3 regions of the Streptomyces sp. NPDC004539 genome follow, and region 2 is predicted to be linked to each of the others. Evidence: riboswitches for the same ligand, from Rfam matches in the RefSeq annotation. Region 2 holds a riboswitch; each other region holds the start of a gene.
The links. Region 2 has a riboswitch for cobalamin ahead of ABZX85_RS48650 (CoA-acylating methylmalonate-semialdehyde dehydrogenase). Riboswitches for the same ligand answer to the same signal wherever they lie in the genome.

Region 1 (10,298 bases), on a different contig from region 2:
GCCGTCCGCACCTACCAGTTCACCCGCCTCATCCTCTCGGACGACTCCGGCGTGTACGGCCCGGCGACCCGCGCCTCGCTGGAGTCCGAGACGCGCGAACCCTAGGCGACCGTCTTCAGATACGCGTTGAGCCGTGCGATCGCCGACGGGTTGCGGGGGCTCTCGACGAGGTCGACGTAGTCGAGGACGAAGATCCGCTTGTTCCTGACGGCGGCGACGTTCCTGAGCGGCGCGTACGACAGCAGGAACTTCCGCTTCTGCTCGGCGCTGACGTCCCCGTAGTCGCAGATGACGATGACGTCCGGGTTCCGGGCGACGACGGTCTCCCAGCCGACGGTCGTCCAGGAGTCGTCGACGTCGTGGGTGACGTTCTCACCGCCGGCCGCGCTGATGATCTGGTCGGGCGCGGCGTACTTCCCGGAGGTGAACGGGGAGTCCTGGCCGCTGTCGTAGAGGAACACCTTGGGCCGCTTCGCGGGGGCCTGGACGGCGGCTATCTCCTTCTTGAAGGAGGCGATCAGGGCCGCCGCGCGCTGCTCGACGCCGAAGAGCTGCCCAAGGGTGGTGAGGTCGGTGTAGAGCGCCTCCAGGGGCGGCATGATGCCCCGCGAGGTCTCGGTACGGCCGTTGCGGCAGGACTCGGTGAGGATGTAGGAGGGGACGCCGAGCTTGGCGAGGGCGTCGGGGGTGAAGCCGCTGTCCTCGCGGAAGCCGTAGTTCCAGCCGGCGAAGACCAGATCGGCGCGGGCGTCGAGGACGTTCTCCTTGGTGAGCTGGTCCTTGGAGAGCCACTTGACCTTCTGGTAGCCGTCCTTCCACGGCACATCGGTCAGATCGCCCTTGTCGTCGGGCATCGCGAACCCGGCCATCCGGTCCTCCAGGCCGAGCGCGAACATCAGCTCCGTGATGCCGACATCGTTGGTGACGACCCGTTCGGGGACGTGGTCGAAGGTGACCTTCTTCCCGCAGTTCGTGATGGTGACCGGCTTGGCCGAGGCCGCCGCAGTGGAGGTCTTCTCCACGGAGGCGCCGCAGCCGGTGACGGCCAGGCACAGGGCTACGGCGGCGAGTTGACGGAAGGAGCGCATGGGGGGTTCCTTACAGGCGGTCGAAGAGGAGTTGCACGGCACCGGTGACGGGGTGGCGCACGGGATGGGCGCGGACGCCGAACACCTCGGCGAGCAGAGCCGGTTGCAGCACGTCCTCGGGGGTCCCGGAGGTGACGAGCCGGCCGTCCGCGAGGACGTACAGCCGATCGCAGTACGCGGCGGCCAGGTTGAGGTCGTGCAGGGCGGCGAGGACGGTGAGCCCGGCGTCCCGGACGAGGGTCAGGACGTCCAACTGGTGGCTGATGTCGAGGTGGTTGGTGGGTTCGTCGAGGACCAGGACGCGCGGCTGCTGGGCCAGCGCCCGTGCGATCAGGACGCGTTGGCGTTCGCCGCCGGACAGGGCGAGGAAGCCCCGGTCGGCGAGGTGGCCGACGCCGGTCGCCGCCATGGCCTCCGCGCAGATCTTCCGGTCCTCGCCGACGCCGCGCCGCTCGTGCGGGAGGCGGCCCATCGCGACGACCTCGGCGACCGTGAAGTCGAACTCGGCGCCGGACTCCTGCGGGAGCGCGGCCAGCACCCGGGCGGCGGCGCGCGGGGACGTCGTCCGCAGGTCCTCGCCGTCGAGGCGGACCGTGCCCGTGTCGGGGCGCAGCGCCTGGTAGACGCATCTCAACAGGGTCGATTTGCCGCTGCCGTTGGGGCCGACGAGGCCGACGACCGTGCCGGGTTCGACGGTGAGGCGGATGTCGTGGACGAGGCGGGTGCCGGCCGCGGAGACGGTCACGCCGTCGAGGTCGAGGCGCATGCCGGTCACCACTTTCCGCCGAAGGCGTGGCCGCCGCGCCGCATCAGCAGCAGGAACGCGGGCACCCCCACCACGGCCGTGATCACGCCGACCGGGAGTTCGGCGGGGGCGACGAGCAGCCGGGACAGGATGTCCGCCCAGACCAGGAGGACGGCTCCGGCGAGCGGGGCGAGCGCCAGCACCCGGCGGTGGCTCGCGCCGACGGCCATCCGTACGAGGTGCGGGACCATCAGGCCGACGAAGCCGATCGCGCCGCTGACCGCGACGAGGGTCCCGGTGACGGCGGCCGTCACGACGAACAGCTCCCGCCGCAGCCGGCCGGGCCGCACCCCGAGGGAGGCCGCCGTCTCGTCGCCCATCGCGATCGCGTCGAGCGCCCCGGCCCGGCGGCGCAGCCACGTCCACCCGGCGGCGACGGTGACGGCGGCGATCGGCACCTGCGCCCAGGTCGCCCCGCCGAGGCTGCCGAGCAGCCACATCATCGCCGAGCGGGCCGCCTCGCCGCGGGTGGCGCTGAACACCATGACGGTGGTGAGCGCCTCGAACCCGTACGCCAGCGCCGTCCCGGTGAGGATCAGGCGCAGCGGGGTGAGGCCGCGCGGGGTGCGGGCGACCGCGTAGACGAGGACCATCGCGGCGAGGGCCGAGCCGAACGCGGCGGCGGACAGGGCCCAGACGCCGAGTGCGGCGAAGGCGCCCATGAGGATGACGGCGTTGGCGCCGACGGCCGCGCCGGAGGAGATGCCGAGGACGAAGGGGTCGGCGAGGGCGTTGCGGACCATGGCCTGGACGGCAACGCCGACGGAGGCGAGGCCGGCGCCGGCGACCGCGCCGAGGACGACGCGGGGCAGGCGTATCTCCCAGACGATGGTGTAGTCGGCGGCGTCCTGTGCGGAAACGGTTCCGCCGGTGAGGCCGGCCCACAGGAGGCGCAGGGAGTCGCCGACGCCGATGTCGGAGGAGCCGAGCGCGACTCCCGCGAGCAGGGAGAGCAGCAGGAGGAGGGCGAGGGCGACGGTCAGCAGCGCGAGGGGCGTTCGGCGCACGGCGGTCCTTCGGGTGAGGCCGCCGAGGGGAGGGCGTCGCGCGGGAAGGCACCTTGCGGGTCCCTCTCGCAGTCCACGGCGAGCGGTCGTACGGGTCGCGTGCCGGCCGTGGGCGATCGGGCTCGCGCGGAAAGGATTCCGCGCACACCGTTGCGGGTCAGCGCCGGATTCGCACCGGACTTCCCCCGCGGGAGGCGAACGGAGCCTAACAAACCGTTTCGCGGTGTTTGCAAGAGGCTGCCGGCTCCGCAGGGGGCCGCCGTCCCGTATGCGGGCGAGGCCGTCAGTCGAGGTAGTCCCGCAGCGCCTGGGAGCGGGAGGGGTGGCGGAGTTTGGACATCGTCTTGGCCTCGATCTGGCGGATGCGTTCGCGGGTGACGCCGTAGACGTGCCCGATCTCCTCCAGGGTGCGGGGCCGGCCGCCGAACAGTCCGTAGCGCAGCGAGATGATGCCGGCCTCGCGGGCGGTCATCGCGTCGAGCATCGTGCGCAGGGCCTCCTGGAGGAGGCCGAAGGTGACCTGTTCGACCGGGGAGGGGATGTCCGTGTCGACGATGAGGTCGCCGAACTCGGTGCCGGAGTCGTCCGCGAGGGCGGTGTCGAGGGAGACGGGTTCCCTGGTGTAGCCGTCGAGTTCGGCGAGGCGTTCCACCGACACGTCGGCCTTCGCGGCGAGTTGCTCGGGGGTGGGTTCGACTCCGGTGTCGTGGAGGATCTCCCGGCGGACGCGGGCGACACGGTTGATGATCTCGACCGCGTGGACGGGGACGCGGATCGTGCGCCCCTGGTCGGCGAGGGCCCTGCTGACGGCCTGTTTGATCCACCAGGTGGCGTACGTGGAGAACTTGAACCCTTTGGTGTAGTCGAACTTCTCGACGGCCCGGATGAGGCCGGTGTTGCCCTCCTGGATCAGGTCGAGGAAGGCGAGTCCGCGTCCGGTGTACCGCTTGGCGACGGAGACGACGAGGCGGAGGTTGGCCTCGACGAGGTGGGCCTTGGCCCGCTGCCCGTCCGCCGCGAGGAGCCTCAACTCGGCTGTGTCGTAGGGGTTCTCCTCGGTGAGGAGCTGCTCGGCGTACAGGCCCGCCTCGACGCGTTTGGCGAGGTCCACCTCCTGTTCGGCGGTGAGGAGGCGGACGCGGGCGATGAGGCGGAGGTAGTCCTTGACGGGGTCGTCGGAGGCGCCGGCGGTGGTGAGCCGGGGCTCGGGGGCGTCGGCGTCCTCCTCGGCCGCCACGACGGGTTGCTCCAGGTCGAGGAGGGTCACGGCGTCTCCAGGAGGGAGTGCAGGAACCGGCCGGTGTGGGAGGCGGGGTGGGCGGCGACCTGTTCCGGGGTGCCTTCGGCGACGACCTGTCCGCCGCGGTGTCCGCCGTCCGGGCCCATGTCGATCAGCCAGTCGGCCGCCTTGACGACGTCCAGGTTGTGTTCGATGACGACGACCGTGTCGCCGCCGTCCACGAGTCCCTGAAGGGCCGTCAGCAGCCGTTCCACGTCGGCGACATGGAGTCCGGTGGTGGGTTCGTCGAGGACGTAGAGACTGCGGCCACGCGTACGGCGCTGGAGTTCGGCGGCGAGTTTGACGCGCTGCGCCTCGCCGCCGGAGAGGGTGGTGGCGGGCTGGCCCAACGCGACGTATCCCAGGCCGACTTCGTCGAGGGTGCGCAGGTGGCGGGAGATGATCTGGTGGCCCTCGAAGAAGTCCCGGCTCTGCGCGACGGTCATCGCGAGGACGTCCGCGATGGACTTGCCCTTGTAACTCACCTCCAGGGTCTCCCTGTTGTACTGCGCGCCGCCGCACACCTCGCACGGCACGTACACGTCCGGCAGGAAGTTCATCTCCACCTTGATCGTGCCGTCGCCGAGGCAGCTCTCGCAGCGGCCCCCTCTGACGTTGAACGAGAAGCGGCCGGGCCCGTAGCCCCGGACCTTCGCCTCCGGGGTCTGCGCGAACAGCTTGCGCAGATGGTCGAACACCCCTGTGTACGTCGCCGGGTTGGAGCGCGGGCTGCGGCCGATCGGGGACTGGTCGACCTGGACGACCTTGTCGAGGTCCTCGGCGCCGGTGATCGTCCGGTGCCGGCCGGGGACGCGGTGGGCGCGGTGGATGCGCTGGGCGAGGGCCGTGTGCAGGATGTCGTTGACCAGCGTGGACTTCCCGGAGCCCGAGACGCCGGTGACGACGGTGAACAGGCCGAGGGGGAAGGAGACGGTGAGGTCGCGGAGGTTGTGCTCGCGGGCGCCGTGGACAGTGAGCAGCCGTTCCGGGTCGGGGGTGCGGCGCTCTCGCGGTACGGCGATCCGGCGGCGGCCCGAGAGGTAGGCGCCGGTCAACGAGTCGGGGTGGGCGAGGAGTTCGGCGACCGTGCCGGCGTGGACGACGTGTCCGCCGTGCACTCCGGCGCCGGGGCCGATGTCGACGACCCAGTCGGCGGCCCGGAGCGTCTCCTCGTCGTGCTCGACGACGATGACCGTGTTGCCGCGGTCCCTGAGGCGTTCCAGGGTGCCGATCAGCCGTTCGTTGTCGCGCTGGTGCAGGCCGATCGACGGTTCGTCGAGGACGTACAGGACGCCCGTCAGGCCCGTGCCGATCTGGGTCGCGAGGCGGATGCGCTGGGCCTCGCCGCCGGAGAGGCTCGCGGCCGGGCGGTCCAGGGAGAGGTAGTCCAGGCCGACGTCGAGGAGGAAGCGCAGACGTTCGCCGATCTCCGCGACGACGGCCTCCGCGATGCGGCGTTCGCTGTCCGTGAGGGTCAGTTCCCTGACGAACAGGGCGAGTTGGTCCAGCGGGAGCGCCGATGCCTGGGCGATGCCCTGTCCGCCGACCGTGACGGCGCGGACGACGGGGGCGAGGCGGGTGCCGTCGCAGGCGCGGCAGGCGGTCTCGCGGAGGTAGCCGGCGAAGCGGTGCTCCCCGCCGTCCGCCGTGCGGCGCTCGATGTGCGGGACGACTCCCTCGTAGCGGACGGTGTGGTCGCGTTCACGGCCGAAACGGTTGCGGTAGGCGAGGTGGAGGCGGTCGTCGGAGCCGTACAGGACGATCTTCCGTACGGGAGCGGGGAGTTCGCGCCAGGGGGTGTCGGTGCTGAAGCCGCGGGCCTGGGCGAGGGCTTCAAGGATGCGGGTGAAGTAGTCGGCGCCGCTGGTGTTCGTCCAGGGGGCGACGGCTCCCTCGGCGAGGGACTTGGTGTCGTCCGGGACGAGGAGGCTCGGGTCGACCTCGGTGCGGGAGCCGAGTCCCGTGCAGGAGGGGCAGGCGCCCCAGGGGGCGTTGAAGGAGAAGAGGCGGGGTTCGAGGGTGTCCAGGGCGAGGGGGTGGCCCTGCGGGCAGGCCGCCTTCTCGGAGAACAGTCGCTCGCGGTCCGGGTCGTCGACGAAGTCGATGCGCAGGGTGCCGCCGCCGAGTGCGAGTGCCGTCTCGACGGATTCGGTGAGGCGCTGGTGGATTCCGTCCTTGACGACGAGGCGGTCGACGACGACGTCGATGTCGTGCTTCCTGCGCCTGTCGAGCGCCGGCACCGTACTCAGGGACAGCACCCGTCCGTCCACCCGGACCCTGCTGAATCCGTCCGCCGCGAGCTGCCGGAACACCTCCGCGTGCTCGCCCTTGCGGTCCCGGACGACCGGGGCCAGCACCTGGAACCTCGTCCCCTCCGGCTCCGCCCGCACCTGGTCGACGATCCGCTGCGGGGTCTGCCCGCGCACCGGTTCCCCGCACTCCGGGCAGTGCGGGCGGCCGATCCGCGCGTACAGCAGCCTCAGGTGGTCGTACACCTCCGTGATCGTCCCGACCGTCGACCTCGGGTTCCTGCTCGACGTCTTCTGATCGATCGCGATCGCCGGGGACAGCCCCTCGATCGCGTCCACATCCGGCTTGTCCAACTGGCCCAGAAACTGCCTCGCATACGCCGACAACGACTCCACATACCGTCGCTGCCCCTCCGCGAAAATCGTGTCGAACGCCAGACTCGATTTCCCCGAACCCGAAACCCCCGTGAACACGGTCAACGCATTCCGTGGCACCTCCACGGAAACGTCCCGAAGATTGTTCTGCCGAGCACCTTTGACAACGAGACGATTACCCACCCCTTCACCGTAACACCGCCCCCAGAACCTCTCCGGCCCTCCCCGAACCCCTTTCCGGTGTGGGAAAAATCGCGCTTGACAAGGCATTCGGAACTGTGAGCAACGAATTCAAAAAAGCGCCCGCACAACCCTTGCCGAACAAACGAACCCGTGACCCCAATTCCCGTCCGCCCCCTCTGCCCGCCATGCGAAACTACCCCCGTGATCACCGCCTCCCCCGAACTCCACGCCTTCCTCGAATCTCTCTCCCCGGGCCAACACCTCACCGGCCACATCGCCTCCATCGAGCCCTACGGCGTCTTCGTCGCCCTCGACACCGGCCCCCGCCATCCCGTCTTCCCGGGCGTCGGCTTCATCACCCACCCCGACCTCTCCTGGTACCGCTTCGACTCCCCCACCGAAGTCGTCACCGTCGGCGCCCCCGTCACCTGCGTCTTCCTCCACCACGACACCTGGAACGCCGAAGCCCGCCTCTCCCTGCGCGCCCTCCACCCCGACCCCCTCCACACCTTCACCACCACCGTCCCCCTCGACCGCCCCCTCCGATCCCGCGTCACCAAAGTGGTCCCCATCGGGGTCTTCGTGGAACTGACGAAAGGCGTCGAGGGCCTGCTCCGCGAGTCAGGTCCCGCGGTGGGCGACGAGATCGACGTCGTGGTCACGGAGATAGACCCGGAACGGCGCCGGGTGAGTGTCCGGCGGGTGGGTGGGTGAGCTTTTGCAGGACGGACGGGGGTTGTCAGTGCCTGGTGGCAGGATCACCCGCATGGTCTTCGTGCGTACCACTCCGCCGCGTCCCGTGGACGTGACCGCGGTCTTCCCCGAGCTGGCGCCGTCGGCGCGGCCCGCGATCCGGCTGCACCCCCGTCCCGGGTCGCCGTCCGCCGGGGAGAGTTCGGTCGGGGGGCCGTTGCTGTGGCCGGCCGAGGAGCCGTGGCCGCACTGCGAAGCCTCGCACCTGCACAGGGACAGCGGGTTCCGCGAGTCACCGGCCGACGTGCGGCTTCTGAGGCGTATGCGGGTCCGGTGGCACGGTGACCACGGTGGTCCCGGGACGACGCCCGAGGAGGCGACGCTCAAGGAGCGGAACGCCGCGGTGCTCGCGGAGCGACTCGCCACCGCTCCGCCGCCCGCTGACTGCCCGGTCCCCATGCTGCCCGTGGCCCAGTTGTATCTGCGCGACATACCTCTGCTGAGGCCGCCCGGACAGGCCGATCTGCTCCAGATCCTCTGGTGTCCCTACGATCACGATCCGGATCACAAACCGTCGACCGCGCTGTTCTGGCGGTCCGCCGCCACGGTCGGCGATGTCCTCGCCACACCGCCGGAGCCGTACGAGGTGAACCATGAGGGCTACGTGCCCGAGCCCTGCGTACTCGCACCAGAAGCGATCACCGAGTACCCCGGCAGCCTCGAACTGAGCCCGCGGATGCGGCTGATGGTGGGAGACCGGAGCAGATTGCAGGAGGCCGGCGCCGACCTGGACAGCTCCTGCGCGGAGTATCCGCAGGACTTCTATGACACCCATCTCGCGGATTCGCCCGGATGGAAGGTCGGCGGCTGGCCTCCGTGGGGCCGCACCGACCCCCACCCCCGGTACTGCACCGTCTGCGACGAGCGGATGGTCCCGCTGCTGACCATCGCCTCCTTCGAATGGGACGGCGGCGACGGGCACAGCTGGGCACCTCACGAGGACCAGGATGCCGCCACCTCTGGCGGTCACTGCTGCGGCCAGCGCCCCTCACAGCCGACCAAGGTCGAAGTCGGCAGCACCGACAACATGCAGATCTACGTCTGCCCGGCCTCACCCGGGCATCCGCACACCGACCTGATCCAATGAGCCATCGAACCATCTGGGTGGACACCACCCACGCCTACACCCACACACTCACCTGCTCCCCCACCTCCCGAAACCCCAACTTCTCCGCCACCCTGCGCGACGCGTCGTTCCCGGCCCGCCACTGGGGCAGCAGGCCCGCCTCAAGGGCGTGTTGGACGGCGGCGGATGCGGCGGCGGTGGCGAGGCCGCGGTTTCGGGCTGCGGGGGTGGTCAGGACGCAGATGTGGGCGGTCGAGGCGGGCCAGACTTCGTAGCCGGCGGCGGCGAGGAGGGTGGGGCCGTCGTGGAGGGTGAAGGCGGGTGAGTCGATGTCGGGGAGGCCGGATTCCGCGGTGTCGTGGGGGCCGGCGGTGCGCAGGAGGGGGGAGAGGGAGTCCGGGGTGGTGGGGGTTGCGGTGGTGGGGTGGGGGCGGAAGGAACCGGGTGGGAGGTAGGCCAGGGTCGCCGGGCCCAGGACGTCCGCGCCCGAGGGGAGTGCGCGGAGGCGGGGCAGGGCCTGGCGGGCCGTGCGTTCGTCGGGGGCGGTGATCAGGACGGCCGTGCCGATACGGACGGCGCCGGTCCAGGACGGCGGGCAGAGGCGGGAGCCCGGGGAGACGACGACGCGGGTACCGCCGTCCGGCGGAAAGACGGCGCCCGCGCCCGCCAGCCCCTCCCACAGACGCCGGACCCTCGCCAGGAGCGCCTCCTCTTCAGCCGACCCTGATCCATTCACCCCCACCCAGGCACCTCCGATCCAGTCACCCCTGACCCAGCCATCCCCGATCCAGTCACCCCGGTTCAGACATCCCCACCCCGCACCCACGCCAGCACAGCCGCCGCGGCCTCCCCCGCCCCGCCGCTCCCGAAGCGTTCCAGCAGCCCACCGGCCCGGCCGGACCCCATCTCCCGGACCGACTCCCCGACCCGCAGCGCGAACCGCGCGTCGCCGCTCTCGCTCAACTCCCGCAGCGCCGCCGTCAGTACCCCGGCCATCTCCGGCTCCCCGTCCCCGAAGTCGACGGCGGACCCGAGGTCGGCCCAGTCGATCCGGCCGTCGCAGTAGCCGTGCGCGGCGACGACCTCGGCCTGCCGCGCCTGAGTCGTGTTGGTCGCCGGGAGCAGTACGGTCGGCACCCCGCTGACGGCGGCGTCGTAGATGTTGCCGAGCCCTGGCGTCATGAACGCGTACGGCGCCTCGCGCAGCAGACCGAGGATCTCGCCGCGCCGGTACGTGCCGACGTTCACCCCGCTCACGGAGGTCCCCAGCGCCCGGACGACGGCCTCGCTGGTCACGACGGTCACGGAGTACGACGCGGGCACCCCCTCCCGCACCCCGGCGACGACGAGACGGGCGTACGTCTCGACCTCGTCGGCAGCCCAGAACGGATTGCACAACCCCCCGAGGTTGACGACGACTTGACCCCCGCCGCCGCGCCACCCGGGCCCGGGCTCGACGAGCGGCGGCACCACGACCGTCCGCCCGGCCAGCG
Region 2 (10,298 bases):
GCATGAGGAGGTCGGCGGTCCGGGGACGGACGCCGGTGACGAGCTTCCGGCCGGGAACGGTGGTGGCCAGCGCGTAGAGGCGCTGCCAGGTCTCGTCCGGGTGTGTGCCTGCCGTCTCCCAGGCCAGGAACGCGCGAGCGCGGGCCTCGCTCGGACGGATCAGGGAGGGGAGCGCGCGCAGCAGGTAGCCGGGGCGGAATCCGGCGAAAACCTGGGTGGGGTCCACGAGGGCGAGGCGGTCCACACGGCGTGGTGCGTGCAGTGCGTACCTGGCGGCCAGCCAGGCGCCGTACGAGTGGCCGCACAGGTGCGTGCGGGCGAGCCCGAGGCCGTCCAGCAGCGCGTCGAGCCAGGCCGTCAGGTCGTCGGCATTCCTCAAGGGTGTGCCCCGGCGTTCGGTGCGGCCGGCGTCGCCCAGCAGGTCTACCGCATGCACCCGGTATCGCTCACCGAGGGCCGGCGCGTTGGCGAACCAGGCGAGGCCGGTGGCGGAGCCGCCGGGCAGCAGCACCAGCGGGCTGCCGTCCGGCGTGCCGTACACATGGACCCGGGTGCTCCCGTACGGCGTGGCGACATCGCGCTCCTCTGTGGACTCGGGCCAGCGGGCGCGGAGTTCGTCGTAGGCAAGGTCGAAGGCGGTCAGGGACACGAACGTTCCTCTCGCCAGGCGATAATCTCGTTCAGCGAGATATTACGGGATTTCGAGGAGTGTCCATGGACGGTCAGAGCCCGGTGATGGGACTGGTTCACCTGCTGCGCGCGGTCACCGTGGAGTTCGACCTGCTCGGCGCCGAGTTCGCCGCGCGCCACGGGCTGCATCCCACGGATGTGCGCGCGCTGATCCACCTGCTGGACGCGGAACGCTCCGGTGAGCGGGCCACGCCCGGGTGGCTCGGCGGGCAGCTGCGACTGAACTCCGCCGGGACCACTGCCCTGGTGGATCGCCTGGAGCGGCTCGGACTGGTCCGGCGCAGCAGGGACACGGCCGACCGGCGACGCGTGCTGCTGGAGGTGGAGGAGAAGGCCAGGGAGCTGGGATGGGCCTTCTTCGGGCCGGTGATCGGTGAGGTGATGGTGGTCGCGGAAGGCTTCGAGGCGGGCGAGTTGGAGACAGTGCGCCGCTTTCTGACCTCGGTACTGGAGTCCGTCGGGCGGGCGGCTTCAGGCTGAAGGGCCTCGGCGCGGCTCTTTGACGGTTCCGCTGATGCGGGGCGGCCCCACCCCGACCGCTCCTCGTCCCGGTCGTCGTTCTCCAGAGCGTCCGCGCCGCCGTGGCAGATCGCGCGGGCGAGGCGGTGGCCGGACTCCCGCCCGGCGTGCTCGCCGAGTTCCTGCCCCGGGCGACCGATCGCCGGGAGATCTTGATACTCGCCGTCCGTGGACCCGAACAGTTCCCTCGCCTACCTCCCCGGCCTGCCCTTCACCGAACAGTGACACTGCCACCTCGCCACCTCCCTCGGCTTGGATACCGGCCCGGCGGACCTGAAGTTCAGTCACCCACGGACAGCCGGCCGAGACGCCCCCGGAAGTACGCCAGCGGCAGCCCGGCACGTCCTACCGCCTCCTCGACCTCCCCGACGACCACGACATGGGTCCCCGCGGCGACCTCGTCGGTGACCCGGCACTCGAAGCTCGCCAGTACGCCGGCGAGCACCGGGGCGCCGCGCCCGCCGGGGCGGAAGCGGTACGTGTCGAACGTGGAGCCCTGACGGGCGAAGTGCCGGGAGAGCGCCGACTGGTCCTCGGCGAGGATGTTCACCGCGAAGTGACCGGTCGCGGAGATCGCCCGGCCCGTGGCGGAGGCCCTGTTCATACAGACCAGCAGCATCGGCGGGTCCAGGGAGACGGACGTCACCGAACTGGCCGTGGTGCCGTAGGGGACGCCGTCGCTGACGGTCGTGACCACGGTGACGCCGCTCGCGAAGCGGCCGATCAGGTCGCGGTACTCCTCACTGGTGACCGTGGACATCGTGGTCCCTCCGCCGCGCGCGCCGCAGGATCGTCTCGACGTGCCGCATGTGCGCCGCGTCGACCAGCGTCCCGTCGACGGCGATCGCACCGACCCCCGTGGCCTCGGCGGCGCGGTACGCGTCCCGGGTGGCCTCCGCCCACGCGACGTCCTCCGGCGTCGGCGCGAACGCCGCGTTGGCGAGCGGGACTTGGGACGGATGGATGCACCACTTGCCGTCGAAGCCGAGCTGGGACGCCGCGTCGCAGTCGCCCCGGTACGCCTCCTCGTCCCGGAAGTCGGGGAACGGATAGTCGACGGCGTCGATGCCGGCGGCGCGCGCGGCGGCGACGACGGTCGCGCGCGCGTAGTGCCAGAAGTCGCCGGGATAGCCGCGCACCGGCCGGAAGTTGGTGTCGACGCGGGCGTGCAGCGACGCCGACAGGTCCCCGGCGCCGAGGATGACCGCCTCCAGCCGGGGACTGGCGGCGGCGATCTCGAAGGCGTTGCCGAGCCCCTCGGCCTCCTCGATGAGGACTTCGAGGCCGATGCGGTGGGGGAGCGAGAGCTTGGCCTCCAACTGGCCGAGCAGGGTGTCGAACCACCACACGTCCCTGGCGGTGCGCGCCTTGGGGACGATGATCACGTCGAGGTTGTGCCCGGCGGCCGAGACGATCTCGATGACGTCGTCGTGGCACCACACCGTGTCGAGGCCGTTGACCCGCACGGCACGGACGGTGTCACCCCAGTCGTACTCGTTGAGTGCCTTGACGATGTTCGCCCGGCCCTGGATCTTCGCGCTGGGCGCGCAGGCGTCTTCGAGGTCCATGAAGACGAGGTCGGCGCCGATACCGGGCGCTTTGGCGAGCATCTTCTCGCTGCTGGCGGGCGTGGCCAGCTCCGAGCGGCGGATACGGGGAGCACGTGCGGGCATGGAGAGGCTCCTAGATGGTTCCGGCGGCGCGCAGGGCGGCGAGGCGGGTGGCGTCGAGGCCGAGGAGGCCGCCGTACACGTGGTCGTTGTCGGCACCGAGCGCCCGGCCGAGGCCGCGTACGGTGGCTGGGGTCGAGCTCAGGCGTGTGGCGGGTGCCTGGACGCGGACGGGTCCGAGGTCGGGGTCGTCGATCACGGGGAAGGTGCCGCGCGCGGTGAGGTGCGGGTCGTTCAGGAGCGCCTCGGCGTCGTAGACGCGGGCCACCGCGCAGCCGCCGTCCTCGAACGCGGCCAGCGCCTCGGCCAGGGGGCGTTCGGCGACCCAGTCGGCGACCACCTTGTCGATCTCGTCGCCGCGCGCGGCACGGCCCGCGGGTTCGTAGTAGCCGGGATCGGCGGCCAGGTCGGCGCGGCCGACGACGGTGAACACGCGCTGCGCCATGCGCGGAGAGGCCGAGGACAGTGCGAGCCAGCCGCCGTCGGCGCATCGGTAGCAGTTGCGCGGCGCGCTCGCGTCGAAGCGGCTGCCGGAGCGGACCGGCGAGATGCCGAGCTGGTCGTAGGAGAGGGTCGCGGACTCGATGAGGCGGGCGAGGGGTTCGATCAGGTTGACGTCCACGATCTGGCCGGCGCCGCCGTGCACGTCGCGGTGGTAGAGCGCGGCGAGGACGGCGTGCGTGGCGGTCTGTGCGGCGACGCCGTCGGCCAGCATGAACGGCGGCAGCGAGGGGGGACCGCCGGGTTCGCCGACCAGGTGCGCGAAGCCGCTCATGGCCTCGGCGAGGGTCCCGTACCCGGGCCGGTCGCTGTGCGGGCCGCCGGCGCCGTACCCGGTGACGTGCAGGATCACCAGCCGGGGGTGGCGGGAGAGGACGTCGGTGGGGGAGAGGTGCCAGCGGTCCAGGGCGCTGGGGCGGCTGCCGAGGACGAGGACGTCGGCGTGGTCGAGGAGTTGGTGCAGCAGGTCTTGGCCGTCCGGTGTGCGGAGGTTGAGGGTGACGCACTTCTTGTTGCGGCTGACGCTCTTCCAAACAAGTCCCCAGCCGTCCTTGAGGTCACCCCAGGTCCGCAACGGGTCGCCGCTGCCGGGCTGTTCGACCTTGACGACCTCGGCACCCAGTTCCCCGAGGTGGGTGGCGGCCAGGGGCCCGGCGACCAGGGTGGCCGCGTCGACGACCCGTATCCCGCGCAGTGCGGACGGCGGCTCAGACACGGACGGACCCCCGGGACACCGGAGGGCGCTCAAGTCCCAGATGGTCCCGCAGAGTTGTGCCGTTGTACCGGGTGCGGTGCAGTCCCCGGCGCTGAAGCTCGGGTACCACTATGCGAACGAAGTCCTCGAAGGCGCCCGGGAGATGGGTCGCGGCGAGGACGAACCCGTCGCACGCCTCGGTCGTGAACCACTCCTCCATCTGGTCCGCGACCTGCGTCGCCGTGCCGACGAAACGCGGCCCCTGGAGCAGGGTCGCGCGGTGTCCGGCGAGGTCGCGGATGCGGACGGTGCCGCCGATGTGCGCCCGGAGGTTCTGGACGAGGCCGCGGATGCCGGTCGACTTCTCGACGAGTTCGTCCGTGACCGGTTCGTCGAGGTCGTGCGCCGAGAAGTCGTAGTTCATCAGCTCGGACAGCAGGGTGAGCGACGCCGTCGGGTGGACCAGGTCGTCGAGGAACATCCGCTCGCGCTCGGCGGCGTGCGCGGCCGACTCCCCGACGACGGTGTAGGCCATGGGGCAGATCCGCACCGACGCCGGGTCGCGTCCGGTCTCGGCGATCCGGCGTTTCTGGTCCGCGTAGTGCGCGCGGGCTATCTCGATGCCGGGGTCGCCGGTGAAGATCAGCTCCGCCCAGCGGGAGGCGAAGTCGCGCCCCCGTCCCGAGGAGCCGGCCTGGAGGATCACCGGGTGTCCCTGCGGGGAGCGAGGGACGGTCAGCGGACCCCGGGATTCGAAGTGGGCGCCGTGGTGGCCGAGTTCACGGACTTTGCCGGGGTCGGCGTAGACGCCGGAGGCGCGGTCGCGGATCAGCGCGCCGTCGTCCCAGGTGTCCCAGAGGCCGGTGACGACCTCCAGGAACTCGTCGGCGCGGTCGTAGCGTTCGGCCGGGTTCAGATGGCTCGCGGCGCCGAAGTTCTGCGCCTCGCGGTCGTTGACCGAGGTCACGACGTTCCACGCGGCGCGGCCCGCGCTGAGGTGGTCGAGCGTCGCGAAGGTCCGCGCGACGTGGTAGGGCGCGTAGTAGGTGGTGGAGTAGGTGGCTCCCAGGCCGATGAGCGAGGTCGCCTGGCTGAGGACGCCGAGGACGACGCTCAGGTCGAGCTTGACCGGCCTGGCGCCGTGGCGGACCGCGTCGGCGACGGAACCGCCGTGGATGCCGGGCATCGCGAGGCGGTCGTCGAAGAACATCAGGTCGAACAGGCCGCGCTCCAGGAGCCGGCCGAGATCGGCGTAGTACGACGCGTCGAGGTAGCGGTGTTCGGTGGCCGGGTGACGCCAGGACCCTGCGTAGACGGACGTGTTGCCTGCCTGCATGAACGCGACCAGTGCCAACCGGTCGCCTGACTGTCGGCTCATGGTCTCGACGATGGCACATCTAAAATATTAGATTCAATACCCCATCGCTGATATCGTAACGGCATGAGGCAGAAGCTGGCCGACGCGATCGGTGGAACCGTACGGCAGCGCGCGGAACGGGAGTTGCGCGACCGCATCCTCACCGGCGCCCTCCCCGCCGGCGCCCGCCTCGACCTCGACGGGATCTGCGAGGAGTTCGGCATCAGCCGCACCCCGGTGCGCGAGGCGCTGCTCGAACTCTCCTTCCAGGGGCTCGTGGAGATCGCTCCCCGCAGCGGTGTCAAGGTCATCGGCGCGACCCCCGGCGAGACGCTGGACAACTTCGCGATCCTGGCCACCCTCAGCGGCAAGGCCGCCGAGTGGTCGGCGCGGCGGATCACGCCGGACGCCCTGGAGGAGCTGGCGAAGATCACGGGCACCCTCGCGGTCACGCCCCCCGGTTCCGAGCTGATCGACGCCAACTGGCGCTTCCATCACATCGTCAACACCTCGGCCGGTGTGCCGCACCTGCTGCCTCTCCTGCGGCAGGCGCTGCGACTCGTCCCGTCGAACTTCCTCGCTGTCATCCCCGTCCACAACCAGCGGGAACACGACGAACTGCTCGACTGTCTGCGGCAGCGGGACGCCGCACGGGCGCGGACCGTGGCGGAACAGCACGTCCTGGCGGCGGGAGAGGCCCTGACGGACTGGCTCCGCACTCGCGAACAGCTCTGACCCCGGTCATCCGGCCATCTGCTCGGGACCGCTGGATTTACTAGGACGTCCAACTATATAGTCGGGGTACAAGGCCCGCGGTGCAGGGAAGCCGGTGCGATTCCGGCGCGGTCCCGCCACTGTGACCGGGGAGTTCGCCGTCGAGCGGTACGCCACTGACGAGATGTCGGGAAGGCGGACGGCGCGCGCTGATCCGGGAGTCAGGATACCGGCCGCGGGATGTTCCGTGTTGTCCACGAGGATGGAGCTGACACGCATGGCATCGTCACGCGCACCCGACCCCGGAAGCACGCCACCGGTCTGACGGTCCCTCCGCCATACGCGATCTCGCGCAGCCTCACCCGTCCGCACGCACGCCACCGCGTCGCCGTGCGGTCATCAGGCGCGCGCCATCCCGGACCCCTGACGAGAGCAGGCACCCATGGTCCGCGCGCAAGACACCCAAGACCGCACTCCCGTACGTGAGCTGACCCACTTCATCGGAGGCCGCCACACCCCCGGCACCTCCGGTGCCTTCGGCGACGTCCACGACCCCAACACCGGCGCCGTACAGGCCCGCGTCCCCCTCGCGAACCGCGCCGACACCGAGGCGGCGATCACCGACGCCGCCGAGGCCCAGCGGGAGTGGGGGCAGTGGAACCCTCAGCGCAGGGCGCGCGTCCTGCTCAAGTTCCTCCAACTCGTCGAGCAGGAGCGGGAGTCGCTGGCGCGGCTTCTGTCGTCCGAGCACGGCAAGACCGTCGCCGACGCACACGGCGACCTCCAGCGCGGCCTGGAAGTCGTGGAGTTCGCCGCCGGCATCCCCCACCTCCTCAAGGGGGAGTTCACCGACAACGCGGGCACCGGCATCGACGTCCACTCCCTGCGCGCGCCGCTCGGCGTCGTCGCCGGCATCACCCCGTTCAACTTCCCCGCGATGATCCCCCTGTGGAAGGCGGCACCCGCGCTGGCCTGCGGCAACGCCTTCGTCCTCAAACCCTCCGAACGCGACCCGTCGGTACCGCTGAGGCTGGCCGAACTCTTCCTGGAGGCGGGACTGCCGCCGGGCGTCCTCAACGTCGTCAACGGCGGCCGGGAAGCCGTCGACACCCTCCTGGACGACCCTCGTGTCGAAGCGCTCGGTTTCGTCGGTTCCACCCCGGTCGCCGCCCACGTCTACGCCACCGCCGCCGCGCACGGCAAGCGCGCCCAGTGCTTCGGCGGCGCCAAGAACCACATGATCGTCATGCCGGACGCCGACCTCGACCAGGCCGTCGACGCGCTGATCGGCGCCGGGTACGGCTCGGCCGGAGAGCGCTGCATGGCGATCTCCGTGGCGGTCCCGGTCGGCGAGGAGACCGCCGACGCGCTCGTCACCCGCCTCAAGGAACGCATCGGCACCCTCAGGATCGGCCGCAGCGACGACCCCGAGGCCGACTTCGGGCCGCTGGTGAGCCGGGACGCCGTGGACCGCGTCCGCTCCTACGTCGACCTCGGAGTCGAGGAGGGTGCCGAACTCGTCGTCGACGGACGGGACTTCACCCTCCCCGGCCACGAGAACGGCTTCTTCGCCGGAGCCTCCCTCTTCGACCGGGTCACCCCGGCCATGCGGATCTGGCAGGAGGAGATCTTCGGTCCCGTCCTGTCCGTCGTCCGCGCCGCCGACTACGAAGAGGCGCTGCGCCTGCCGAGCGAGCACCCGTACGGCAACGGCGTCGCGATCTTCACCAGGGACGGCGACACGGCACGGGACTTCACGCGCCGCGTCCACACCGGCATGGTCGGCGTCAACGTCCCCATCCCGGTACCCGTCGCCTACCACACCTTCGGCGGCTGGAAGCGGTCCGGATTCGGCGACCTCAACCAGCACGGACCCGACGCGATCCGCTTCTACACCCGCACGAAGACCGTCACCACACGCTGGCCCGCCGGCCTGCGGGAAGGTGCCAGCTTCACGATCCCGACGATGGGCTGAGCCATGACCCTCACCGAGGACCAGCGGGCCCTCGTCGAGGCGACCCTCGACTTCACCCAGGACCACCTCGCCCCCCACGCCCTGGACTGGGACCGCGACCACCACTTCCCCGTCGACGTCCTGCGCAAGGCCGCGGGACTCGGCCTCGGCGGCGTCTACGTCCGCGAGGAGCACGGCGGTTCCGCACTCACCCGCGCCGACGGCGTCCTCGTCTTCGAGACGCTCGCCTCCGGCTGCTCCGCCATCGCCGGATACCTCTCCATCCACAACATGGTCGCCTGGATGATCGACCACTACGGCGACCCCGCCCAGCGCGACCGCTGGCTGCCCCGCCTGTGCGCGATGGACGACCTGGCCAGCTACTGCCTCACCGAACCCGGCGCCGGCTCCGACGCGGCGGCGCTCACCACGCGGGCCGTCCGCGACGGCGACGGCTGGCTCCTCACCGGCGTCAAGCAGTTCATCTCCGGCGCCGGAGCCGCCCAGCTGTACGTCGTCATGGCCCGCACCGGCGGCGAAGGAGCCGACGGGATCTCCGCGTTCGTCGTCGACAAGGACGACCCCGGGATCGGCTTCGGCCCGGACGAACGCAAGATGGGATGGCACGCCCAGCCCACCCGCCAGGTCCTCCTCGACGCGGTCCGCCTCCCCGCCGACCGGCTCCTCGGCCGCGAGGGACAGGGCTTCCGCATCGCGATGAACGGCCTCAACGGCGGCCGGCTCGGCATCGCCGCCTGCTCGCTCGGCGGCGCCCGCAGCGCCCTGGACCGCAGCCTCGCCCATCTCGCCGACCGCGAGGCGTTCGGCACCCGGCTGCTGGACTCCGACGCGCTGCGCTTCCGCCTCGCCGACATGGCCACCGAACTCGCCGCCGCCCGCGCCCTGGTACGCGAAGCGGCCGAGGCACTCGACCAGGGTGATCCACAAGCTCCGTACCTGTGCGCGATGGCCAAGCGGTTCGCCACCGACACCGGGTACACGGTCGCCGACCGGGCGCTCCAACTCCACGGCGGATACGGCTACTTGAGCGAGTACGGCGTCGAGAAGATCGTCCGGGACCTGCGGGTCCACCAGATCCTGGAAGGAACCAACGAGATCATGCGCGTCATCGTGGCCCGCGGCTTGACAGAGGCGTTCGGATGACCGACGACGTCCTGTTCCGCACGGACGGCCGAGCCGCCCACATCACCCTGAACCGGCCCGAGGTCCTCAACTCCCTGACCCACTCCATGGTCCTGCGTATCGACGAGGCCCTCACCGCCTGGGAGCACGACCCCGCCGTACGGACCGTGGTCCTCACCGGCGCGGGCGAGCGCGCCCTGTGCGCGGGCGGCGACATCCGCGCCATCCACGACGACGCCTGCGACGGAGACGGCACCGCCACCGCCGCGTTCTGGCGGGACGAGTACCGGCTGAACGCCCGCATCGCCCGGTATCCGAAGCCGTACGTCGCCGTCATGGACGGCATCGTGATGGGCGGCGGCGTCGGGATCTCCGCGCACGGCGACGTCCGGATCGTCACCGAACGCTCGCGGATCGCCATGCCGGAGACCGGCATCGGCTTCGTCCCGGACGTCGGCGGCACCCACCTCCTCGCCCTCGCCCCCGGCGAACTCGGCACCCACCTCGCCCTCACCGGGGAGCGGATCGGCCCCCAGGACGCCCTCGTGTGCGGGCTGGCCGACCACTTCGTCCCGTCCGCCTCGCTGCCGCGCCTCCTCGACGACCTGGCCGAGCTGCCGGTCCACGACGCCTTGCGTCGGCACGACCGGCTCACCGCCGACGGCGAACTGGCGGGGCAGCGGGAGTGGATCGACGCCTGTTACGCCGCCGGTTCCGTCGAGGAGATCGTCCAACGGCTCACGGTGCACGGGGAACCGGCGGCGACGGAGGCCGCCCGGACGCTGCTGGCCAAGTCACCCACCGCCCTCAAGGTCACCCTCGCCGCGCTGCGCCGGGCCCGCTCGCTCGGCCCGCTGGAACGGGTCCTCGACCAGGAGTACCGGATCTCCTGCCGGACCCTCACCACCCCCGACCTGGTGGAAGGCATCCGGGCCCAGGTCATCGACAAGGACCGCGACCCGCGCTGGTCCCCGGCCACCCTCGCCGAGGTCACCGACGCCGACGTCGCACGCTTCTTCGCCCCGCTCGGCGAGCACGAACTCGGGCTCGCCGGAC
Region 3 (10,298 bases), on a different contig from region 2:
GGGTGGGTCGCGGACAGCCCCGACTCCAGGGACTGGCGGGATCTCGAAGAGGTCTGCTGAGGCCGTTTCCCGGGTGCAGGAACGTTGTGGCTGGTCGCGCCGTTCCCCGCGCCCCTGAGGGGCGCGATCCCCTTACCCTGTATCGAGCATTTTCCCGTTGGTTTCAGAGAGGCTTACCTCGTCATGGCGCAGCAGGACACCGATCAGCAGCACGCGGGCGTGCTCCCCGTGGACGACGAGGGCTTCGTCATCGACACCGAGGACAACGAGGCACGGGAGGCGGCCTACCGGGAGCGCGGGACCTCGCTGCCCATCACCGTCGTCGGCAACCCGGTGCTGCACAAGGAGTGCAAGGACGTCACCGAGTTCGACGAGTCCCTGCTGAAGCTCGTCGACGACATGTTCGCCTCGCAGCGCACCGCCGAGGGCGTCGGCCTCGCCGCGAACCAGGTCGGCGTCGACCTGAAGGTGTTCGTCTACGACTGCCCGGACGACGACGGGGTGCGCCACACCGGCGTCGTCTGCAACCCGAAGCTCGTCGAACTCCCCGCCGACAAGCGCCGGCTGGACGACGGCAACGAGGGCTGCCTGTCCGTGCCGACCGCATATGCCGAACTGGCCCGCCCCGACTACGCCGAGGTCACCGGGCAGGACGAGCGGGGCAACCCGATCAAGGTCCGCGGCACCGGCTTCTTCGCACGGTGTTTGCAGCACGAGACCGACCACCTCTACGGCTACCTGTACATCGACCGCCTCTCCAAGCGCGACCGCAAGGACGCCCTGCGGCAGATGGCCGAGAACGAGCCCCGCTACCCCGTGGTCGCCAACGACTGACACCCCGCCGCACGAGACGACGCCCGGCCCGGAACCCCCTCCGGCCGGGCGTCGTTCGTATGTCCGTCGCACGTTCGATCGCTTAAGCGCACCTTCTGATCCATAACCAGTCACAGAGGGGTGGAATCTCAGCATTCTGGGGTAGTGAAAGAAGCAAATCCGTTCCCAGAGCGGTCAGTTGTGGTGCTGAATGGGCAGAGCGGGGATACGCAACGGCGCACGCCCGGCACAGCGGGAGGAGTGTGCGCGACAGGCGGCCGAGAGGGGTTGTTCGTGCCAGCTTTCCCACCGAGCACCACCACATACAGCAGGAGCGGTGGCACACGGGGTGCCGCGGTTCCGCCGTCGCTGAGTCTGCCGGTCGTCGAGACCGAGTTTCCCCGTCGGCTGCACCCGTATTGGCCGCGACTACAGCAGAACACCCGGCAGTGGCTGCTGGATAAGCGGCTCATGCCCCCCGACAAGGTCGCGGAATATGCCGACGGCTTGTGCTACACGGACTTGATGGCGGGCTACTACCTCGGCGCCCCCGACGCGGTCCTCCAGGCCGTCGCCGACTACAGCGCCTGGTTCTTCGTCTGGGACGACCGCCACGACCGCGACATCGTGCACGGCCGCACCGCCGCTTGGCGGCGCCTCAAGTCCCGGCTCCACCAGGCCCTCGACGCCCCGAAGGCCCATCTGCACCACCAGGACCCGCTGGTCGCGGCCCTCGCGGACAGCGTCCTGCGGCTCCACGGCTTCCTGCCCGCCACCTGGAACGCCCGCTTCGCCCGGCACTTCCACGAAGTGATCGACGCGTACGACCGTGAGTTCCGCAACCGCGTCGAGGCGCGCGTCCCCCCGGTCGAGGAATACCTCGCCCTCCGGCGCCTCACCTTCGCCCACTGGATATGGACGGATCTTCTGGAACCGGCCGCGGGGCACGAACTCCCGGACCGGGTGCGGAAACACCCCGCATTCCGGCGGGCCGCTCTCCTCAGCCAGGAATTCGCCGCCTGGTACAACGACCTCTGTTCCCTGCCCAAGGAAATAGCGGGCGACGAGGTGCACAATCTCGGAATCAGCCTCGTCGTCCATGAGGGGCTCACCCTGGAAGAGTCGGTGGAGGAACTCAGGCGACGAGTCCTCGAATGCATCGCCGATTTCCTCGACGCCGAACGGGAGACGCGGACGTTCGCGGCCGGAATCGGCGACAAGGAAATCCGCGACGCCGTACTGGCCTGTCTGGAGAACATGCGGAACTGGTTCAGTTCCGCGTACTGGTTCCACCACGAGTCCGGCCGGTACACGGTCGACAGCTGGGACGACCGGTCCACACCCCCTTATGTCGACGACGATCCGGCGGGAGAGAAATAGATGACCCTCGAATCGGTACGCCCCGCACCGGCGGAGCCGCCCCTCGCCGGCGGCGGCCTCCCGCTCCTCGGGCACGGCTGGAAACTGGCCCGCTCGCCGCTGGCGTTCTTCGCCGGACTGCGTGACCACGGAGACGTCGTCCGGCTCGGCCTCGGCCCCAAGACGGTGTACGCCGTCACCGCGCCCGAACTCGTCGGCGAGGTCGCCCTCAGCCCCGACTACATCATCGCCGGGCCGCTGTGGGAGTCGCTGGAGAGCCTCCTCGGCAAGGAGGGGGTCGCCACCGCCAACGGGCCCCTGCACCGGCGCCAACGCCGCACGATACAGCCCGCGTTCAGGCTCGACGCGATACCCGGGTACGGGCCGATCATGGAGGAGGAGGCGCGGGCGGTGGTCGAGCGGTGGCGCGGGGCGGACGTCCTCGACGTCACCGCCGAGTCGTTCCGGGTCGCCACCCGGATCGCCGCGCGCTGTCTCATGCGCGGGAGTTACATGGACGAGCGGGCCGACCGGATCTGCGCGGACCTCGCGAGCCTCTTCCGCGGTATGTACCAGCGCATGGTCGTGCCGCTCGGGCCGCTTTATCGCGTGCCGCTTCCGGCCAACCGGGAATTCAACCGGGCGCTGGCCGATTTGCACCTCCTGGTCGACGAGATCGTCGCCGACCGCCGGGCATCCCGTCAAAAGCCGGACGATTTGCTGACGGCTTTGCTGGAGGCGACGGACGAGAATGGCGAACCCATCGGAGAACAGGAGATCCACGACCAGGTCATCGCGATACTCACCCCGGGCAGCGAAACCGTCGGCTCCATGATCATGTCGTTGCTGCTGGTGCTCACCGAGTACCCCGAACACGCCGACAAGATCCGGGACGAGGTGAAAAACGTGGCGGGCGACCGGCCCGTGGGATTCGACGACGTCCGCAGTCTGGCGTACACCGGGAATGTCGTCGTGGAGACATTGCGGCTCTATCCGGCCGTATGGATATTGACCCGGCGCGCGGTCACCGACACAACCCTGGGCGGATACCGCATTCCCGCCGGCGCCGACATCGTCTACAGCCCCTACGCGGTCCAGCGCGACCCCCGCTCCTACCGGGACGCCGAACGCTTCACCCCCGACCGCTGGCTCCCCGGCGCCTCCGAGGAGGTCCCCAAACACGCCATGAGCCCCTTCAGCGTCGGCAACCGCAAGTGCCCCAGCGACCACTTCTCCATGGCCGAGATGACCCTCCTCACCGCCTCCATCGCCTCGGCGTTCACCTTCGAGCAGACAAAGGACTCGGACCCCCGCCACCGCATCGGCATCACCCTGCGCCCCCGGGACCTGAGGCTGCGGCCGGTGGCCAGGCAGGGGGCGGATATCCTCACGGAACCTGTGACAAAGGGGGGTTCGTGCGAGGAAGAAGCGGAAGAATCTGGGCCGCGGCCGGTGGTGCCGCGGCCCTGACGCTGGTGACGGCGACCGGGGCACACGCGGCGCCGGTTCCCGGAGAGGGCAGGGGGAACGTCACCCTGGTGTCGACCGTCGTCAACGGCGGCAGGAGCGTCACGGTCGGGACGGCGGGCCGGATCTCCTACCCGATCGCCGTCACCGTCAAGGACGACTCCGGGATCAAAGGGCTCAGGCGGCTGAGCACGTTCAACCGGTCCAACCTCTACGGGTTCGTCGAGTGGAGCGGGACGACCTGCGTCAAGAAGTCGAGGACGACGTCCGTGTGCACCGGGACGATGACCGCCGACGCCTACTGGATCCGGGACAGCGACGACATCGACAGCAACCGGGTCGCCGGGGAGTGGACGGTCAACCTGAGCGTGGAGGCCCAGGACGGTGACCACCGGGTCTACTACGGTGCCGCCGCCTACAAGGTCCGGCGGGCGGCCAAGCTCACCGTCGCCGCACCCGCCAAGGCCGGCAAGGGCACCCGGATCGCCGTCACCGGGCAGCTCACGCAGGCCAACTGGGAGAGCCGGAAGTACCAGGGGTACGCGAAGCAGACGGCGATGCTCCAGTTCAGGAAGAACGGCGCCGCCCGGTACAGCACGGTGAGGACCGTGAAGACGGGCGGCGCCGGGAAGATCAGCACCGAGGTCGCGGTGACGGCCTCGGGGAGCTGGCGGTGGTACTACCCCGGCACGGACGCGGTCGCTTCCGCCGCGTCGGCCGGGGTCGCCGTGACCCTGAAGTAGCTCAGAAGTCCTCGTCCAGGTCGACCGTGCCCTCCACGGCGACCTGGTACGCGGACGGGCGGCGCTCGAAGAAGTTGGTCAGTTCCTGGACGCCCTGGAGCTCCATGAAGGAGAAGGGGTTCTCGGAGCCGTAGACCGGGGCGAAGCCGAGGCGGGCCAGGCGCTGGTCGGCGACGCACTCCAGGTACTGGCGCATCGACTCGGTGTTCATGCCGGGCAGGCCGTCGCCGCAGAGGTCGCGGGCGAACTGGAGCTCCGCCTCGACGGCCTCCTTCAGCATGTCGGTGACCTGCTGCTGGAGGGCCTCGTCGAAGAGCTCCGGCTCCTCCTTGCGGACCGTGTCGACGACCTCGAACGCGAACGACATGTGCATCGTCTCGTCCCGGAACACCCAGTTGGTGCCGGTCGCCAGGCCGTGCAGGAGACCCCGGCTGCGGAACCAGTAGACGTACGCGAAGGCACCGTAGAAGAACAGGCCCTCGATGCACGCGGCGAAGCAGATCAGGTTGAGGAGGAAGCGGCGCCGGTCGGCCTGCGTCTGGAGGCTGTCCAGCTTCTCGACCTCGTTGATCCACTTGAAGCAGAACTCGGCCTTCTCGCGGATCGAGGGGATGTTCTCGACCGCCGCGAACGCCGCGTTGCGGTCCTCCGGGTCGGGCAGGTAGGTGTCGAGCAGCGTCAGATAGAATTGGACGTGCACGGCCTCCTCGAAGAGCTGACGCGACAGGTACAGCCGCGCCTCCGGGGAGTTGATGTGCTTGTACAGCGTCAGCACGAGGTTGTTCGCGACGATCGAGTCACCCGTCGCGAAGAACGCCACCAGCCGGCCGATGAGGTGCTGCTCCATCGGCGACAGCTTCGCGAGGTCCGCGACGTCCGAGTGGAGGTCGACCTCCTCGACCGTCCACGTGTTCTTGATCGCGTCCCGGTAGCGCTCGTAGAAGTCCGGGTAGCGCATCGGACGAAGCGTCAGCTCGAAGCCGGGGTCGAGCAGGTTCTTCTGGGCTTCGGTGGTCATTACTGGCATGCCTCGCAGGACTCGGGGTTTTCGAGGGAGCAGGCGACCGCGTCGGGGTCCGTGGCCTGCTGCACCGGGATGGGGGCCTGCGCCTGGGCGGCGCGGGCGATGCGCGTCGCCGGGCGCGAGCGCAGGTAGTACGTCGTCTTCAGCCCGGACTTCCAGGCGTACGCGTACATCGAGGAGAGCTTGCCGATCGTCGGCGTCTCCAGGAACAGGTTCAGGGACTGCGCCTGGTCCAGGTACGGCGTCCGCGCGGCGGCCATGTCGATCAGACCGCGCTGCGGGATCTCCCACGCCGTGCGGTACAGCGCCCGCACCTCGTCCGGAATCCACACGAAGTCCTGCACCGAGCCGTTGGCCTCGCGCAGCGCCTCACGGGTCCGGGCGTCCCACACGCCGAGGTCCTTCAGATCCTGCACCAGGTACGAGTTGACCTGGAGGAACTCACCGGAGAGCGTCTCGCGCTTGAACAGGTTGGACACCTGCGGCTCGATGCACTCGTAGACGCCCGCGATGGACGCGATCGTCGCGGTCGGCGCGATCGCCAGCAGCAGCGAGTTGCGCAGCCCGGTCGACGCGATCCGCTCCCGCAGCGCCGCCCACCGCTCCGGCCACGTGAACTCGACGCCGAAGTGGTCGGGGTGCAGCACACCACGCGCCGTACGGGTCTTCTCCCACGCGGGCAGCGGACCGGACCGCTCGGCGAGGTCCGCGGACGCCTCGTACGCGGCCAGCATGATCCGCTCGGCGATCCGCGTCGACAGGGCCTTCGCCTCGGCGGAGTCGAACGGGACGCGCAGCTTGAAGAAGACGTCCTGGAGACCCATCGCGCCCAGGCCCACCGGACGCCACTTCGTGTTGGAGCGGCCCGCCTGCTCGGTCGGGTAGAAGTTGATGTCGACGACGCGGTCGAGGAAGGTCACGGCGGTGCGGACGGTCTCGTCCAGCCGCTCCCAGTCGATGTCGCCACCGGTCACGAACGCGCCCAGGTTCACCGAACCCAGGTTGCAGACGGCCGTCTCGCCGTCGTCCGTGACCTCCAGGATCTCCGTGCAGAGGTTGGAGGAGTGCACGACGTGCCCCGGCTCGGCGGTCTGGTTCGCCGTACGGTTCGCGGCGTCCTTGAACGTCATCCAGCCGTTGCCGGTCTGCGCGAGCGTCCGCATCATGCGGCCGTACAGGTCACGCGCCGGGATCGTCTTCCTGGCGAGACCTTTCGCCTCCGCCGCGCGGTACGCCGCGTCGAACTCGTCGCCCCACAGGTCGACCAGCTCCGGCACGTCCGACGGGGAGAACAGCGACCACTCCTGGTCCGCGTTGACCCGGCGCATGAACTCGTCCGGAATCCAGTGCGCGAGGTTCAGGTTGTGCGTCCGGCGGGCGTCCTCACCGGTGTTGTCCCGCAGCTCCAGGAACTCCTCGATGTCGGAGTGCCAGGTCTCCAGGTAGACCGCCGCCGCGCCCTTGCGCCGACCGCCCTGGTTGACGGCCGCCACACTCGCGTCCAGCGTCTTCAGGAACGGCACGATGCCGTTGGAGTGCCCGTTCGTGCCCCGGATCAGCGAACCCCGGGAGCGGATGCGGGAGTACGACAGACCGATGCCGCCGGCGTGCTTCGACAGCCGGGCGACCTGGTGGTAGCGGTCGTAGATGGAGTCCAGCTCGTCGACGGGGGAGTCGAGGAGGTAGCAGGACGACATCTGCGGGTGGCGGGTGCCGGAGTTGAAGAGGGTGGGGGAGGAGGGGAGGTAGTCGAGCCGGCTCATCAGGCCGTACAGCGCGGTGACTTCGTCCAGGGCGCGGACGGTGCTGTCCTCGGCCAGGCCCGACGCGACCCGGAGCAGGAAGTGCTGGGGGGTCTCGATCACCTTGCGGGTGATCGGGTGCCGCAGGAGGTAACGGCTGTGCAGGGTGCGCAGGCCGAAGTAGCCGAAGCGGTCGTCGGCGGCGGGGTCGATCAGGCCGTCGAGGTACGTGGCGTGCAGGGCGGCGAACTCCGCGGTGCGGTCGGCGATGAGGCCCTCGCGGTGACCCACGGAGACCGACTCCGTGAAGGTCGTCACACCCTGGGAGGCGGCCTCGGCGCGGATGCTGATCGTCAGGAGGCGGGCGGCGAGGCGGGAGTACGCCGGGTCCTCGGAGATCAGGCCGGCGGCGGCCTCGGTCGCGAGCTCGCGCAACTCGGCCTCGTCCGCCCGCGCGGAGCGGCCCCGCAGGGCGGCGGCGGCGACCCGGCCGGGGTCGGCGTCGGGGAGGTCGGCGGTCAGCTCCGTCAGGGTCCGCAGCAGCGCGGTTCCGGGACCGTCGTTCTCGGTCTCGACCGCCTGGACCTCTGAAACCGGTTCGACTGGCGCGATCGTCACGTGAGGCTCTCCCTCGCTCGGCAGGGGGCCTGGGGGAGGGCAGGGCAGCGCGAACGCACGGCGCGTTTGCACCCCGGCCCACTCCGCGAGGCCCGGACGTCAGGGCACGCCGAGCCGTCCTGGGTACGGCTGGGCGCGTGTGCTGTCGGCAGGTCCTCGGACTGACTCTCGTGTGCGTATGCGCACAAGTACACCGTTGCGGGACAGTTCCGGATTCACACCGGATTCCCCTGCGGCGACAGCGAGCATGAGCATACATCTAGTGCCGGGTTGTGGTGGCACCCCCAGATGTTGTGTCGTGTCGGCTTCGGAGTGTCAACTGTCGGGTGAGAATTGTGATGCGGGGGAGGGGGTGGGGCGTGCTGCGGGCTGCCGACTGCGGGCCCGCTGTGGCTGGTCGCGCAGTTCCCCGCGCCCCTGGGGGTGGTGGCCGACGGTGGTTCGCTGCGGGTCGTGCGACACAGGACCGCGCCCCTGGAAGCGCGCGGAGCGCATCTTCCAGGGGCGCGGGGCTGTATCGATCTGCGGCTACCGCCGCGCGGGCGCGAGCAACCACGACGGTGCCGCACCTGCCTAGTGGGCCGCTCCCGACGTCGCCGGAGGTAGCTCCGTCTGGACGCCCGGGTCGCCCGCGTCCGCTGTGTAGTCCTCGGGGCGGGTCTCGTCGATGCCGTCGGGGGCCTTGGCCGCCCGCAGGACGAACGTCAGGACCACCGTGACCGCGACGTTCAGGACGAAGGCGGTGAGGCCGATGTAGCCGATCTCACCGATGCCGGGGATCTCCTTCGAGCTGCCGCCGAAGTGCTTCTGGGTCGGCGAGGCGACGCCGTACGCGGCGATCGTGCCGTAGAGCATGCCGACCGCCCAGCCGCCCAGCAGGGCCCAGCGGTGGAACCAGCGGGTGAAGAGACCGCCGACGAGGGCCGGGAAGGTCTGGAGAATCCAGATCCCGCCGAGGAGCTGGAAGTTGATGGCGACGGTCTTGTCCATCGTCAGGACGAAGACCAGCGCGCCCACCTTCACGAGCAGCGAGACCAGTTTCGAGACCTTGGTCTCCTGCGCCGGCGTCGCGTCGGGCTTGATGAAGTCTTTGTAGATGTTCCGCGTGAAGAGGTTGGCCGCCGCGATGGACATGATCGCGGCCGGCACCAGCGCCCCGATCCCGATCGCCGCGAACGCGACCCCCGCGAACCAGTCCGGGAACATGTTCTCGAACAGCTGAGGGATCGCCAGCTGCCCGTTCTTGACCTTCACCCCGGCGGCGATGGCCATGAACCCGAGCAGCGCCAGCAGCCCCAGCATCAGGGAATACAGCGGCAGGATCGTCGTGTTGCGCCGGATGACGTCGCGGCTCCGGGAGGAGAGAGTCGCCGTGATCGAGTGGGGGTACATGAACAGCGCCAGCGCCGAACCGAGCGCGAGCGTCGCGTACGTCCACTGCGCGCCCTGCGCCGGCACGAGCCCCCCGGCCCCGGCGGCCTCGTACTTCTCCCCGGCCTTCGCGAAGATCTCGTCGAACCCGCCCAGCTTGATCGGGATGTAGATGATCGCGACCGTGATGACGATGTAGATCAGCGTGTCCTTGACGAACGCGATCAGCGCCGGTGCCCGCAGCCCCGAGGAGTACGTGTACGCGGCCAGCACGCCGAAGGCGATCAGCAGGGGCAGGTCCTTGATGAACCAGTTCGTGTCCTCGCCGCCCCCGACGCCCATGACGTCGAGGACCGCCTGGATGCCGACGAGCTGGAGCGCGATGTACGGCATCGTCGCGAGGATGCCGGTGAGGGCGACCGCGAGGGACAGCCCCTTGGACCCGAACCGCCCGCGCACGAAGTCGGACGTGGTGACGTACCCGTGCTTGTGCGAGACGGACCACAGGCGGGGCAGGAACGTGAAGATGAGGGGGTAGACGAGGATCGTGTACGGCACCGCGAAGAACCCGGCCGCGCCGGCCGCGTACACCGCCGCCGGCACCGCGACGAACGTGTACGCCGTGTAGAGGTCCCCGCCGAGCAGGAACCAGGTCACCCAGGTCCCGAACGACCGCCCGCCGAGCCCCCATTCGTCCAGGGAGTGCTCGTTCTCCGCCTTGCGCCAGCGCGCCGCGAGGAACCCCATGACCGTGACGGCCAGGAAGAAGAAGATGAAGACGCCGAGCGCGACGCCGTTCACACCGTCGTTCACTTCGCCGCACCCCCCTTGCGGGCGCGCTGGTCACGCTGCCAGAGCTGGTACGCGGTCATCGTCAGCACCGTGGAGACCAGCACCCACAGCATCTGGTACCAGTAGAAGAACGGGATGCCGATGAACCGCGGGTTCACATCGGCATACGAACCGACCCACAGCAGCGCCACGAAGGGCGCGAACAGGCACAGGGCGATGACGACGCGCAAGGGCGTCACCACCGGTTCCCCGGCCTTCGGTGGGGTGTCTGACATCGGCGGCTCCGTCCCCTCGCTGAGATCACCAGTGATCACCAATGCAATGCGCAGGCAATCTAAGTGACGGATAAGCACAGGGGAAGCCTTGTTC

Region 1: another riboswitch for cobalamin. It lies ahead of ABZX85_RS43540 (iron ABC transporter permease); the one in region 2 lies ahead of ABZX85_RS48650 (CoA-acylating methylmalonate-semialdehyde dehydrogenase).
Region 3: another riboswitch for cobalamin. It lies ahead of ABZX85_RS02555 (ribonucleoside-diphosphate reductase subunit alpha); the one in region 2 lies ahead of ABZX85_RS48650 (CoA-acylating methylmalonate-semialdehyde dehydrogenase).

What each region holds. Positions count from the first base shown of each region.
Region 1 covers NZ_JBEXLS010000033.1:81,501-91,798, reverse strand. The annotation lists gene ABZX85_RS43555 (peptidoglycan-binding domain-containing protein) at 1-105, shown strand, start outside; gene ABZX85_RS43550 (ABC transporter substrate-binding protein) at 102-1,088, opposite strand; gene ABZX85_RS43545 (heme ABC transporter ATP-binding protein) at 1,099-1,854, opposite strand; gene ABZX85_RS43540 (iron ABC transporter permease) at 1,860-2,900, opposite strand; cobalamin riboswitch at 2,990-3,119, opposite strand; gene ABZX85_RS43535 (RNA polymerase sigma factor) at 3,184-4,167, opposite strand; gene uvrA (excinuclease ABC subunit UvrA) at 4,164-6,986, opposite strand; gene ABZX85_RS43525 (S1 RNA-binding domain-containing protein) at 7,188-7,700, shown strand; gene ABZX85_RS43520 (hypothetical protein) at 7,753-8,826, shown strand; gene ABZX85_RS43515 (GNAT family N-acetyltransferase) at 8,861-9,541, opposite strand; gene ABZX85_RS43510 (hypothetical protein) at 9,607-10,298, opposite strand, start outside.
Region 2 covers NZ_JBEXLS010000049.1:33,694-43,991, forward strand. The annotation lists gene ABZX85_RS48610 (alpha/beta hydrolase) at 1-649, opposite strand, end outside; gene ABZX85_RS48615 (MarR family winged helix-turn-helix transcriptional regulator) at 715-1,170, shown strand; partial or broken gene ABZX85_RS48620 (ECF transporter S component) at 1,314-1,431, shown strand; gene ABZX85_RS48625 (flavin reductase family protein) at 1,490-1,969, opposite strand; gene ABZX85_RS48630 (CoA ester lyase) at 1,950-2,882, opposite strand; gene ABZX85_RS48635 (CoA transferase) at 2,893-4,095, opposite strand; gene ABZX85_RS48640 (LLM class flavin-dependent oxidoreductase) at 4,088-5,452, opposite strand; gene ABZX85_RS48645 (GntR family transcriptional regulator) at 5,516-6,166, shown strand; cobalamin riboswitch at 6,214-6,398, shown strand; gene ABZX85_RS48650 (CoA-acylating methylmalonate-semialdehyde dehydrogenase) at 6,588-8,120, shown strand; gene ABZX85_RS48655 (acyl-CoA dehydrogenase family protein) at 8,124-9,263, shown strand; gene ABZX85_RS48660 (enoyl-CoA hydratase/isomerase family protein) at 9,260-10,298, shown strand, end outside.
Region 3 covers NZ_JBEXLS010000001.1:586,601-596,898, reverse strand. The annotation lists gene ABZX85_RS02585 (hypothetical protein) at 1-60, shown strand, start outside; gene def (peptide deformylase) at 184-834, shown strand; gene ABZX85_RS02575 (multidrug MFS transporter) at 1,285-2,193, shown strand; gene ABZX85_RS02570 (cytochrome P450) at 2,194-3,642, shown strand; gene ABZX85_RS02565 (hypothetical protein) at 3,711-4,382, shown strand; gene ABZX85_RS02560 (ribonucleotide-diphosphate reductase subunit beta) at 4,384-5,400, opposite strand; gene ABZX85_RS02555 (ribonucleoside-diphosphate reductase subunit alpha) at 5,400-7,766, opposite strand; cobalamin riboswitch at 7,896-8,028, opposite strand; gene mctP (monocarboxylate uptake permease MctP) at 8,340-9,950, opposite strand; gene ABZX85_RS02545 (DUF3311 domain-containing protein) at 9,947-10,204, opposite strand.